Regions from separate parts of the Pseudomonas paraeruginosa genome, predicted to be linked through region 2. Evidence: riboswitches for the same ligand, from Rfam matches in the RefSeq annotation. Region 2 holds a riboswitch; the other holds the start of a gene.
What was found. Region 2 has a riboswitch for cobalamin ahead of B7D75_RS10455 (CbtB domain-containing protein). Riboswitches for the same ligand answer to the same signal wherever they lie in the genome.
Positions count from the first base shown of each region.

Region 1: linked by a shared signal. The riboswitch ahead of btuB (TonB-dependent vitamin B12 receptor) and the one ahead of B7D75_RS10455 (CbtB domain-containing protein) in region 2 are both predicted to bind cobalamin.

Region 1 covers NZ_CP020560.1:3,973,301-3,977,867, reverse strand. Annotated here, with positions in the region: gene B7D75_RS18805 (GntR family transcriptional regulator) at 1-71, opposite strand, end outside; gene B7D75_RS18800 (FUSC family protein) at 316-2,355, shown strand; cobalamin riboswitch at 2,403-2,610, shown strand; gene btuB (TonB-dependent vitamin B12 receptor) at 2,707-4,557, shown strand.
Region 2 covers NZ_CP020560.1:2,175,443-2,180,009, forward strand. Annotated here, with positions in the region: gene cobM (precorrin-4 C(11)-methyltransferase) at 1-522, opposite strand, end outside; gene B7D75_RS10445 (cobalamin biosynthesis protein) at 519-947, opposite strand; gene B7D75_RS10450 (CbtA family protein) at 1,020-1,721, opposite strand; gene B7D75_RS10455 (CbtB domain-containing protein) at 1,739-1,921, opposite strand; cobalamin riboswitch at 2,022-2,169, opposite strand; cobalamin riboswitch at 2,228-2,418, shown strand; gene cobW (cobalamin biosynthesis protein CobW) at 2,539-3,591, shown strand; gene cobN (cobaltochelatase subunit CobN) at 3,667-4,567, shown strand, end outside.

The DNA.
Region 1 (4,567 bases), 1.8 Mb from region 2:
GCTTCGCGCAGGTGCTTGGCGATGATCTCGGAGGCCGAGGGGGCGATGCCCAGGTTAGGGGCGTTGAGCATGGAGAGAGGCAAGCGGGACAACCTGCATGGCATGGGATACGTGCGGGATATTGTATACGAACGCTTGGCGCGTGCCGCTGCCGGTTGGCGCCTTCTGCGCAGGCGTGTTGGTCGGCCCCAGTGGGCCTCCGTGGCGCATGTTTCGCAGGGCGAAACGCTCTTCCGGAAAGTTCGCGGAGAGGCTGGACAATAGAAAATTAGCTTGCTAATAATTCGCTCGCTCATGTATTTCGGGGCGTCCGCGATGGCCAAGCCTTCTTTCCTTTCCTCCGACCTGGTCCAGGTGCTGCTGTGGCCGCGCCTGCACGAACTGCAGTTCGCGGTGAAGGCCCTGCTGGCCGGCGGGTTGGCCCTGTACCTGGCCTTCAGCCTGGAACTGGAGCAGCCGCAATGGGCGCTGATGACCGTGTTCGTGGTCAGCCAGCCTTATAGCGGCATGGTCCTGGCCAAGGGCATGTTCCGCCTGATCGGCACCTGCGCCGGTGCGCTGGTGTCGATCGGCATGGTCGCGCTCTATGGCCAGGCGTCGCTGCCGTTCCTCCTGCTGATGGCGCTCTGGCTGGCGTTCTGCACCGCTGGCGCGTCGCTGCTGCACAACCATGCTTCCTACGGTTTCGTCCTGGCCGGCTACACCGCGGCGATCGTCGCCCTGCCGGCCAGCGCCGATCCGGCGACGGTGTTCGACCAGGCGGTGGCGCGCTGTTCGGAGATCGGCCTGGGGATCCTCTGCGCGGCGCTGGTGAGCATCCTGCTCTGGCCACGGCGCCTGGAGCAGCAATTGGCGACCCAGGGCAAGGCGGCCTGGGAGGCCGGCCTGCAGGCGGGCGCGGCGGAGCTGCGCGGCGCCAGCGAACGCGGCGAACTGCTCGCGGCGCTGGGGCGGATCGCCGCGGCGGATGCCCAGCGCGACCATGCCTGGTTCGAAGGCGCGCTGGGTCGCGCCCGTTCCCAGGCCCTGCGCGTGCTCGGCCTCGACCTGCTCGGCCTGCTGCGCGCGGCGCGCAAGGTGGCGCGCGAGCGGAGGCTGCTCGATCCGGCCAGCGCGCATGCGTTGCAGCCCTGGCTGGAGGAGGTGGAGACGCTGCTGCGCGAGGGCCGCCGGGGCGAGTTCGAGAGTTGCCGGCGGCGCCTGCACGCCGTGCTGGACCTCGCGCACGGGCAACTGCACCTGTGCCTGGTCTGCCTCGAACGCTTGCTGGCCGAGGCGGGGGAGGCCGGGCGCAGCGTCGAGGCGCTGGTCTATGGCGAACCCACGCGCCAGGCGCCGGGCGCCATCGCCTGGCATCGGGACATCGAGCGCGGCGTGCTGTTCGGCCTGCGCAGCGCCCTGGCGTTCCTCTGCGTGGCCGCCTTCTGGCTGGCCAGCGCCTGGCCGAGCGGGTTGGGCGCGGTGTCGATCACCGGGGTGGTGCTGAGTCTCTTCGCCAGCCGCGACAACCCGGCCCAGGCTGGCCTCAACTTCCTGCGCGGGATCCTCCTGTCGATCCCGCTGGCCGGTTTCGTCGCGCTGTTCTACCTGCCCGGCGTCGACGGCTTCCCGCTGCTCTGCCTGGGCCTGGGCGTGCCGCTGTTCTTCGCCGCGCTGTGCGTGAACCGGGCGAGCCTGGCCGGGATCGCCTCGCCGTTCTGCATCTTCTTCGTGAAGAACGTCGCGCCGAGCAACAGCATGAGCTACGACCTCGCGCACTTCCTCAACAACGCCCTGTCGACGGTGCTCGGCGTGGCCTTCGCCGTGCTGGTGTTCAACCTGGTCAGCCTGCGGCCGGGCGAGCGCCATTACCGGCGCATGCTGCAGGCGACCCTCGGCGACCTGGCGCGGCTCACCCTGCGTTCGCCGGCGCAGGCCGAGGCCTGGTTCGGCGGGCGCACCGCCGATCGCCTGATCCGCCTGGCACAGCGCTACGACCGTTTGCCGGAGGGGCGCCGCCAGCCCTGGTCGGACGGCCTGATGGGACTCGATTTCGGCGACGAGCTGCTCTATCTGCGGCAATGCCTGGAGCAGGTCCCGGCGCCGCTGGCCGAGGCCCGCGACCGCTACCTGCGGCGCCTGCGCCTGGCGCTGCTGCGCGACGGCCCGCGGGCCGACCGCGAGCATGCCCTCGACCCGCCGACCGCGCGCCTGCTCAAGGCCCTGGCCGCCAGCCCGCTGGCCGGCAGCGAACGCGGCGAGCTGGCCGGCGCCGCGCTGGTGCAGTTGCAGGTCACCTGGCGACAGTGGTGCCGCAGCCATGCCCCGGCCGGGACGGCGCTGCGCGCGGACCCGCTCCCCGGAGCGGGGCGCTAGTTCTGCGGTGGCCGCCCACATTGACCGCGCAAGCCCCGAGCCACTAAGCTGCGCGCCTTGCGACAGGTGCCCCGCAAGGGGTGAAACAGGGAAGCTGGTGCGTTCCGTCGGAACCAGGCCAGCGCTGCCCCCGCAACGGTAGGCGAATCAGACAGCCGCTTCATGACCACTGTGCTCCGGCATGGGAAGGCGCGGCTGGAAGCGTCCAGCGCTTCGCTCGCGAGCCCGGAGACCGGCCTGACGCACCCACGGCATCGCGGAGGGCGCTGTCGGACGTCTCCTGCCGTCGCTTCGTCCTCCGTCTGCCTCAACCCAGGTCGCGCGGGTGAGAGCGACGGAGCAGCGCAGAGCATGAACAGAGTTTTCCTGACCCCGGCAGCCGTGGCGCTGTGCGGCGCGTCTTCCCTGAGCCTGGCCGAGCCGGTCAGCCTCGACGACCAGGTGGTGACCGCCACCCGTACCGCCCGGACCGCCGCCCAGAGCCTGGCGGCGGTGAGCGTCATCGACCGCGCCGAGATCGAGCGCAGCCAGGCGCGCAGCGTGCCGGAGCTGTTGCGCCAGGTACCCGGCGTGTCGCTGGCGAACAACGGCGGTTTCGGCAAGAACACCACGCTGTTCCTGCGCGGCACCGAGTCCGACCATGTGCTGGTGCTGATCGACGGCATCAAGGTCGGCTCGGCCAGCGCCGGCCTCACCGCGTTCCAGGATTTGCCGGTGGAGCTGATCGAGCGCATCGAGGTGGTGCGCGGGCCGCGTTCCAGCCTGTACGGCTCGGAGGCCATCGGCGGGGTGATCCAGATCTTCACCCGGCGCGGCGACGGGCAGGGCGCCAAGCCGTTCTTCTCCGCCGGCTACGGCACCCATCACACCCTGGAGGGCAGCGCCGGGGTCAGCGGCGGCGCTGGCAACGGCTGGTACAGCCTCGGGGTGAGCAGCTTCGATACGGCGGGCATCAATACCAAGCGCGCCGGTACCGGGGGCGATGAGCCTGACCGCGACGGCTACCGCAACCTGTCCGGCAACCTGCGCGGCGGCTATCGCTTCGACAACGGCCTGGAGCTCGACGGTACCCTGCTCAGGGCCAAGTCGCACAACGACTATGACCAGGTCTTCGGCAATTCCGGTTTCAATGCCAACGCCGACGGCGAGCAGAACCTGGTTGGCGGCCGCGCCCGCTTCACTCCGCTCGATCCCTGGCTGGTGACCCTCCAGGCCGGGCGCAGCGAGGACAAGGCCGATGCCTATCAGGATGGCCGTTTCTACTCGCGTTTCGATACCCGTCGCGACAGCCTGTCCTGGCAGAACGACCTGACCCTGGCCGAAGGCCATGTGCTGACCCTCGGCTACGACTGGCAGAAGGACGAGATCGGCAGCAGCGAAGCCTTCAGCGTCGACTCGCGGCTGAACAAGGGCTGGTTCGCCCAGTACCTCGGCCAGCACGGCCGCCAGGACTGGCAACTGAGCCTGCGCCGCGACGACAACCAGCAGTTCGGCGTGCACGACACCGGCAGCGCCGCCTGGGGCTACGCGCTGAGCGACGCGCTGCGCTTCACCGTCAGCTACGGCACGGCGTTCAAGGCGCCGACCTTCAACGAACTCTACTACCCCGACTACGGCAATCCCGACCTGGACGCCGAGACCTCGCGCAGCCTGGAGGTCGGCCTCAGCGGTACGCACGCGTGGGGACACTGGGCGGTGAATGCCTACCGCACCGACGTCGACGACCTGATCGGCAACGATCCACGCCCGGCGCCGGGGCGCCCCTGGGGGCAGCCGAACAACATCGACCAAGCGCGCATCCGCGGCGTCGAACTGGTCCTCGGCAGTCAGTGGCTGGGCTGGGACTGGAACGCCAACGCGACCTTCCTCGACCCGCAAAACCGTTCCGGCGGCGTCAACGACGGCAACGAGCTGCCGCGCCGGGCGCGGCGGATGTTCAACCTGGAGCTGGACCGGCGCTTCGAGCGTCTTTCGCTGGGCGCCAGCGTGCATGCCGAAGGCCGACGCTATGATGATCCGACCAACAAGGTGCGCCTGGGCGGCTACGCCACCCTCGACCTGCGCAGCGAGTACCGGCTGAACGACGAATGGCGCCTGCAGGGCCGGATCGCCAACCTGTTCGGTGCCGACTACGAAACCGCCTATGGCTACAACCAGCCCGGCCAGGCGGTCTATCTCAGCGTGCGCTACCAGGCCCTGTGAGGCCCGGTAT
Region 2 (4,567 bases):
TTCCTCGACGATCTTCGCCAGGTGGGCGACGCCCAGGTGGATCGCCAGGGTCGCCCGGTGCCGCGCCAGGTCGCCCAGGCTCTCGCCTTCCGGCATCTTCGTGCGCGCGGCGTAGCGGGTCAGGATCAGCGTCTGGGACACCTCGGGCAGGGTCAGCTCGCAGCCGAGCAGGGCGGCGCAGGCGGCGGTGGCGGTGACCCCGGGGACGATCTCATAGGGGACGCCGAGTTCGCGCAGGTGGCGGATCTGCTCGCCGATGGCGCCGTACAGGGACGGATCGCCGGAATGCACGCGGGCGACGTCGAGGCCGCGGCGATGGGCTTGCGCGAGTAGCTCGACGATCTGTTCGAGGTTCAGCTCGGCGGTGTTCACCACCTGGCCGGCCTGGTGTCCCTCGAGCAGCGCTTGCGGAACCAGCGAGCCGGCGTAGAGGATCACCGGGCACTGGCGGATCAGGCGCTGCCCCTTGACGGTGATCAGGTCGGGGTCGCCGGGACCGGCGCCGATGAAATAGACGGTCATGGGAGTTCTCGTTCGGTGAAAGGGTGTGCCAGGGCGATGCTCGCCCGGTCGTCGCTGCGTTTCGCCCCGAGCAGATCGGCGCGACCGCCGCCCAGGCGTTCGGCCAGGGCCAGGGCGGCGGCCTCGGCGACGCTGGAGCAGCCGGTTTCGCGCAGCGCGACGGCGGAGGGACTGAGCAGGCGCGGCTCGTAGTCGAGCAGGGCGGCGGGCGCCAGGAAATCCACGGGGCGTCCGAGCATCGTGGCCAGCTGCCGCAGGCCGGGTTCGTCGCGCTTGCCGTCGATGCTGGCGAGGGCGTCCAGCTCGGCCAGGGTGTGCCCGTGTTCGGCCAGGGTTCGCTCCAGCAGCGCGCGCAGATGCCTGGCGCTACAGCCTCGGCGGCAGCCGATGCCGGCGATCAGCAGGCTGGGGGTGGGCAGGGGCATGCGCGGACCGGAGGAAGTGGAAGGGGAGACACTATGGACCCGCGACCGGCAAGGGTCGCGGGTGGAAGGAGGTCAGGCGTCGACACCGGCGCGGTTGCGCCGGAACAGCCAGGCAGCGGCCAGGCCGAGGGCGGCCCAGAACAGCGCATTGCTGACCAGCGAGGCGATCACGAAACGTTGGGCCAGGGCTGCCGGCGCCAGGCTGGCGTGGACCTCGGGCTGCGGCGCGCCGAACAGGTGCGGCAGCGCCAGCAGCGCGGCGCCGACAAGCTTTAGCGGCCAGTTGCCGCCGAACGCCAGCAGGGCCAGGCCCACCGCGGTGGCGGCTGCGGTGGCGATCCACCAGTACTGGCGTTGCACCAGGTCGGCCGCGGCGGTTCCCGGCAGCTCCGGCGGCAGGCCCAGCGACGGCGCAAGGCAGAACACCGCGTAGCCGGCCAGGCCCCAGAGCAGGCCCTGCCAGGTCCGGCCCGGCGCGCGCAGGGTGAACAGGCCGGCGAGCATCAGGGCGAAGCCGACCGCCACCACCAGGTTGCCGCCGGTGGTGGAGAGGGTACGCTGCCAGCCGTTCTCCGGCTCCCAGGCCTCCTCGTCGTGAACATGGGCGGCGACGCCGGGAGCATGTTCGTGGGGCTGGGCCGCGACCGGCTCGCTGTTCTCGTAGGTCTCCGCCTCGAGGATCAGCGGGGTGACCCAGAGAATCTGCAACAGTGACAGCAGCAGGGCGGCGAGCAGGCCGGCGAAGCCGGCGGTCTGGGCGATGCGTTTGATCATCGGAAGTTCTCGCGCGCTCAGTGGCAGGGGAAGCCGGAGCTGTGCCGGGTGTCGTGGGCGGCGTTGTGCACCGCGTCGATGTGCGAGAAGCCGGCGAAGTACACCAGCAACGCGCCGAGCAGGCCGGCGCCGATGGCCAGGCTCAGTCGCTTCGACAGGGAGATGGTGGCGCTGGCGTGCGCCAGGGTGCTGCTCGACATGGTGCGTTCCCTCTGGATTGGCTGGACTTGCAGAGGCGTACGCACGAGGAACGGGACCGGATGGCCCGCTTCACGCTTGCGCCCGCCCACCGCGGGTGAATCAAACGAAAGGTTCCAGGCCGGTCTCCGGGCTCGCGCGATGCGCTTACCGTTGCGGGGGCAGCGCCGGACTGGCTCGAAGAGCGTCACCGGCTTCCCGTTTCACCTCGTGCGCGCCGGCACGAGACACCTGGGACAACCCGCCTAGGACAGCATGAAGGCAGACCGGGCGTCAACCGGCCCGATTGACCCTGGCCGGCGCACTGCGTAGCCTTGCCGGTTCGAGGTTCCTCGCCGGCGACGGCGGGGCTAAGAGGGAACGCGGTCGATGCCGCGGCTGCCCCCGCAACTGTGAACGGCGATCGTTCCCCAATGCCACTGCGTGACGCGGGAAGGCGGGGAACCGGCGGCGACGCCAGACCGTGAGCCAGGAGACCTGCCTCGTCGATCCCGCGGTGCGATGCGCGGGGGACAAGACTTCCATACAACCGGGCGGGGTGATCCGGTGGCGAATCCGTTGCGCGGCCAGCGTCCGCGCCACTCGTCCGCATGCCCGCCGAGCTGAACAAGGGCTGCCCATGAAAACCCTGGCGAAACTCCCCGTCACGATCGTCACCGGCTTCCTCGGTGCCGGCAAGACCACCTTGCTCCGGCACATGCTGGACCACGCCGAAGGCCGGCGCATCGCGGTGATCGTCAACGAGTTCGGCGAACTCGGCATCGACGGCGAGATCCTCAAGCAATGCTCCATCGGTTGTAGCGAGGAGGAGGCGCAGGGCCGGGTCTTCGAACTGGCCAACGGCTGCCTGTGCTGCACCGTGCAGGAAGAGTTCTTCCCGGTGATGCGCGAGCTGGTGGCGCGCCGCGGCGACCTTGACCAGATCCTCATCGAGACCAGCGGCCTGGCCCTGCCCAAGCCGCTGGTGCAGGCCTTCCAGTGGCCGGAAATCCGCAACGCCTGCACGGTCGACGCGGTGATCACCGTGGTCGACAGCCCGGCGGTGGCGGCCGGCACCTTCGCCGCCCATCCCGAGCAGGTCGACCAGCAACGCCGCCAGGACCCCAACCTCGACCATGAATCGCCGCTGCACGAACTGTTCGAGGACCAGTTGGCCAGCGCCGACCTGGTGATCCTGAACAAGGCCGACCAGCTCGACGCCGAGGCCCTGGCGCGGGTCCGCGCGGAGATCGCCGGGGAGCTGCCGGCAGCGGTGAAGATCGTCGAGGCGAGCCGGGGCGAGCTGCCGCTCTCGGTCCTGCTGGGACTCAACGCCGAGGCCGAGCTGCACATCGACCGCCGGCCCACCCATCACGACCACGAAGGCCACGAGGACCACGACCACGACGAGTTCGACTCCTTCCACGTCGATCTCCCCGAGGTGGAGGAAGCCGCGCTGCTCGAGGCCCTCGGCGAGCTGGTGGAGCGTCACGACATACTTCGCATCAAGGGGTTCGCCGCCATTCCGGGCAAGCCCATGCGCCTGCTGGTGCAGGGTGTCGGCAAGCGTTTCGACAGGCACTTCGATCGCCAGTGGCTGGCCGGCGAGAACCGCCGTAGCCGCCTGGTGGTGATCGGCCAGGAACTGGACCAGGCGGCCATCGCCAACGAGCTGCGCACCGCGCTGGCCTGACCCGTGATCTCCGGGCCGGGGCCGGCCAGCTAGCGCCTGCCTCCAGGCCTCCCGCCTCCTATCGGTGGAACGCCCATGCACCTGTTGCGCACCCAACCCGGCGGCTTCGTCCCCGACGACGGCATCGCCCACCTGGCCCAGACTCCCGCTGAGCTGGTGATCCTCTGCAGCGGCGATTCGCACCTCGCATTGCTGGCCGAGGCTGCCCGGGAGTTGCCGGACGACTACCCGAGCCTGCGCCTGGCCAATCCGATGCAATTGCAGAACCACGCCTCGGTCGACCTCTATGTCGACGAGGTGCTGCGGCATGCGCGGGTGATCCTGCTTTCGCTGCACGGCGGCATCGGCTACTGGCGCTATGGCGTCGAACAACTGGTGGCGTTGGCCGGGCGCGGCTGCGTGCTGATCCCGGTGCCCGGCGACGACCGCCCCGACCCAGAGCTGAGCGCCCTCGGCAACCTGCCGGCGGAGCAGGCCGAGCGCTTCTGGCAATACCTGCGCCAGGGCGGCCTGGAGAACGCCGGGCAGTTCTACCGTTGCCTGGCCAATCAGTGCCTGGGTCGCGACTACGCCTGGCGCGAGCCGCAGGCACTGCCACGGGTGGCGCTGTTCCATCCACGGCATGCCGAGGCGACCCTGGAACACTGGCGTGCCGACTGGCAGGCCGGGCGTCCGGTGGCCGCGTTGCTGTTCTATCGCACCCACCTGCAGGCGGCGAACACCGCCTTCATCGCACGCTTCTGCGAACGCCTTGCGGCACAGGGGCTGAACCCGCTGCCGATCGCGGTGGCCAGCCTGAAGGAAGGTGCCTGCCTGGCCCAGGTGGAAGACTGGCTGGCGCGCAGCGATGCCGCGCTGATCGTCAATACCACCGGCTTCGCCCAGTCCAATCCGGAAGCGCCCGAACTGCGTCCGTTCCGCCGCGACGTGCCGGTGTTGCAGGCGATCTGCTCGCTGGACAACCGCCCGCTCTGGC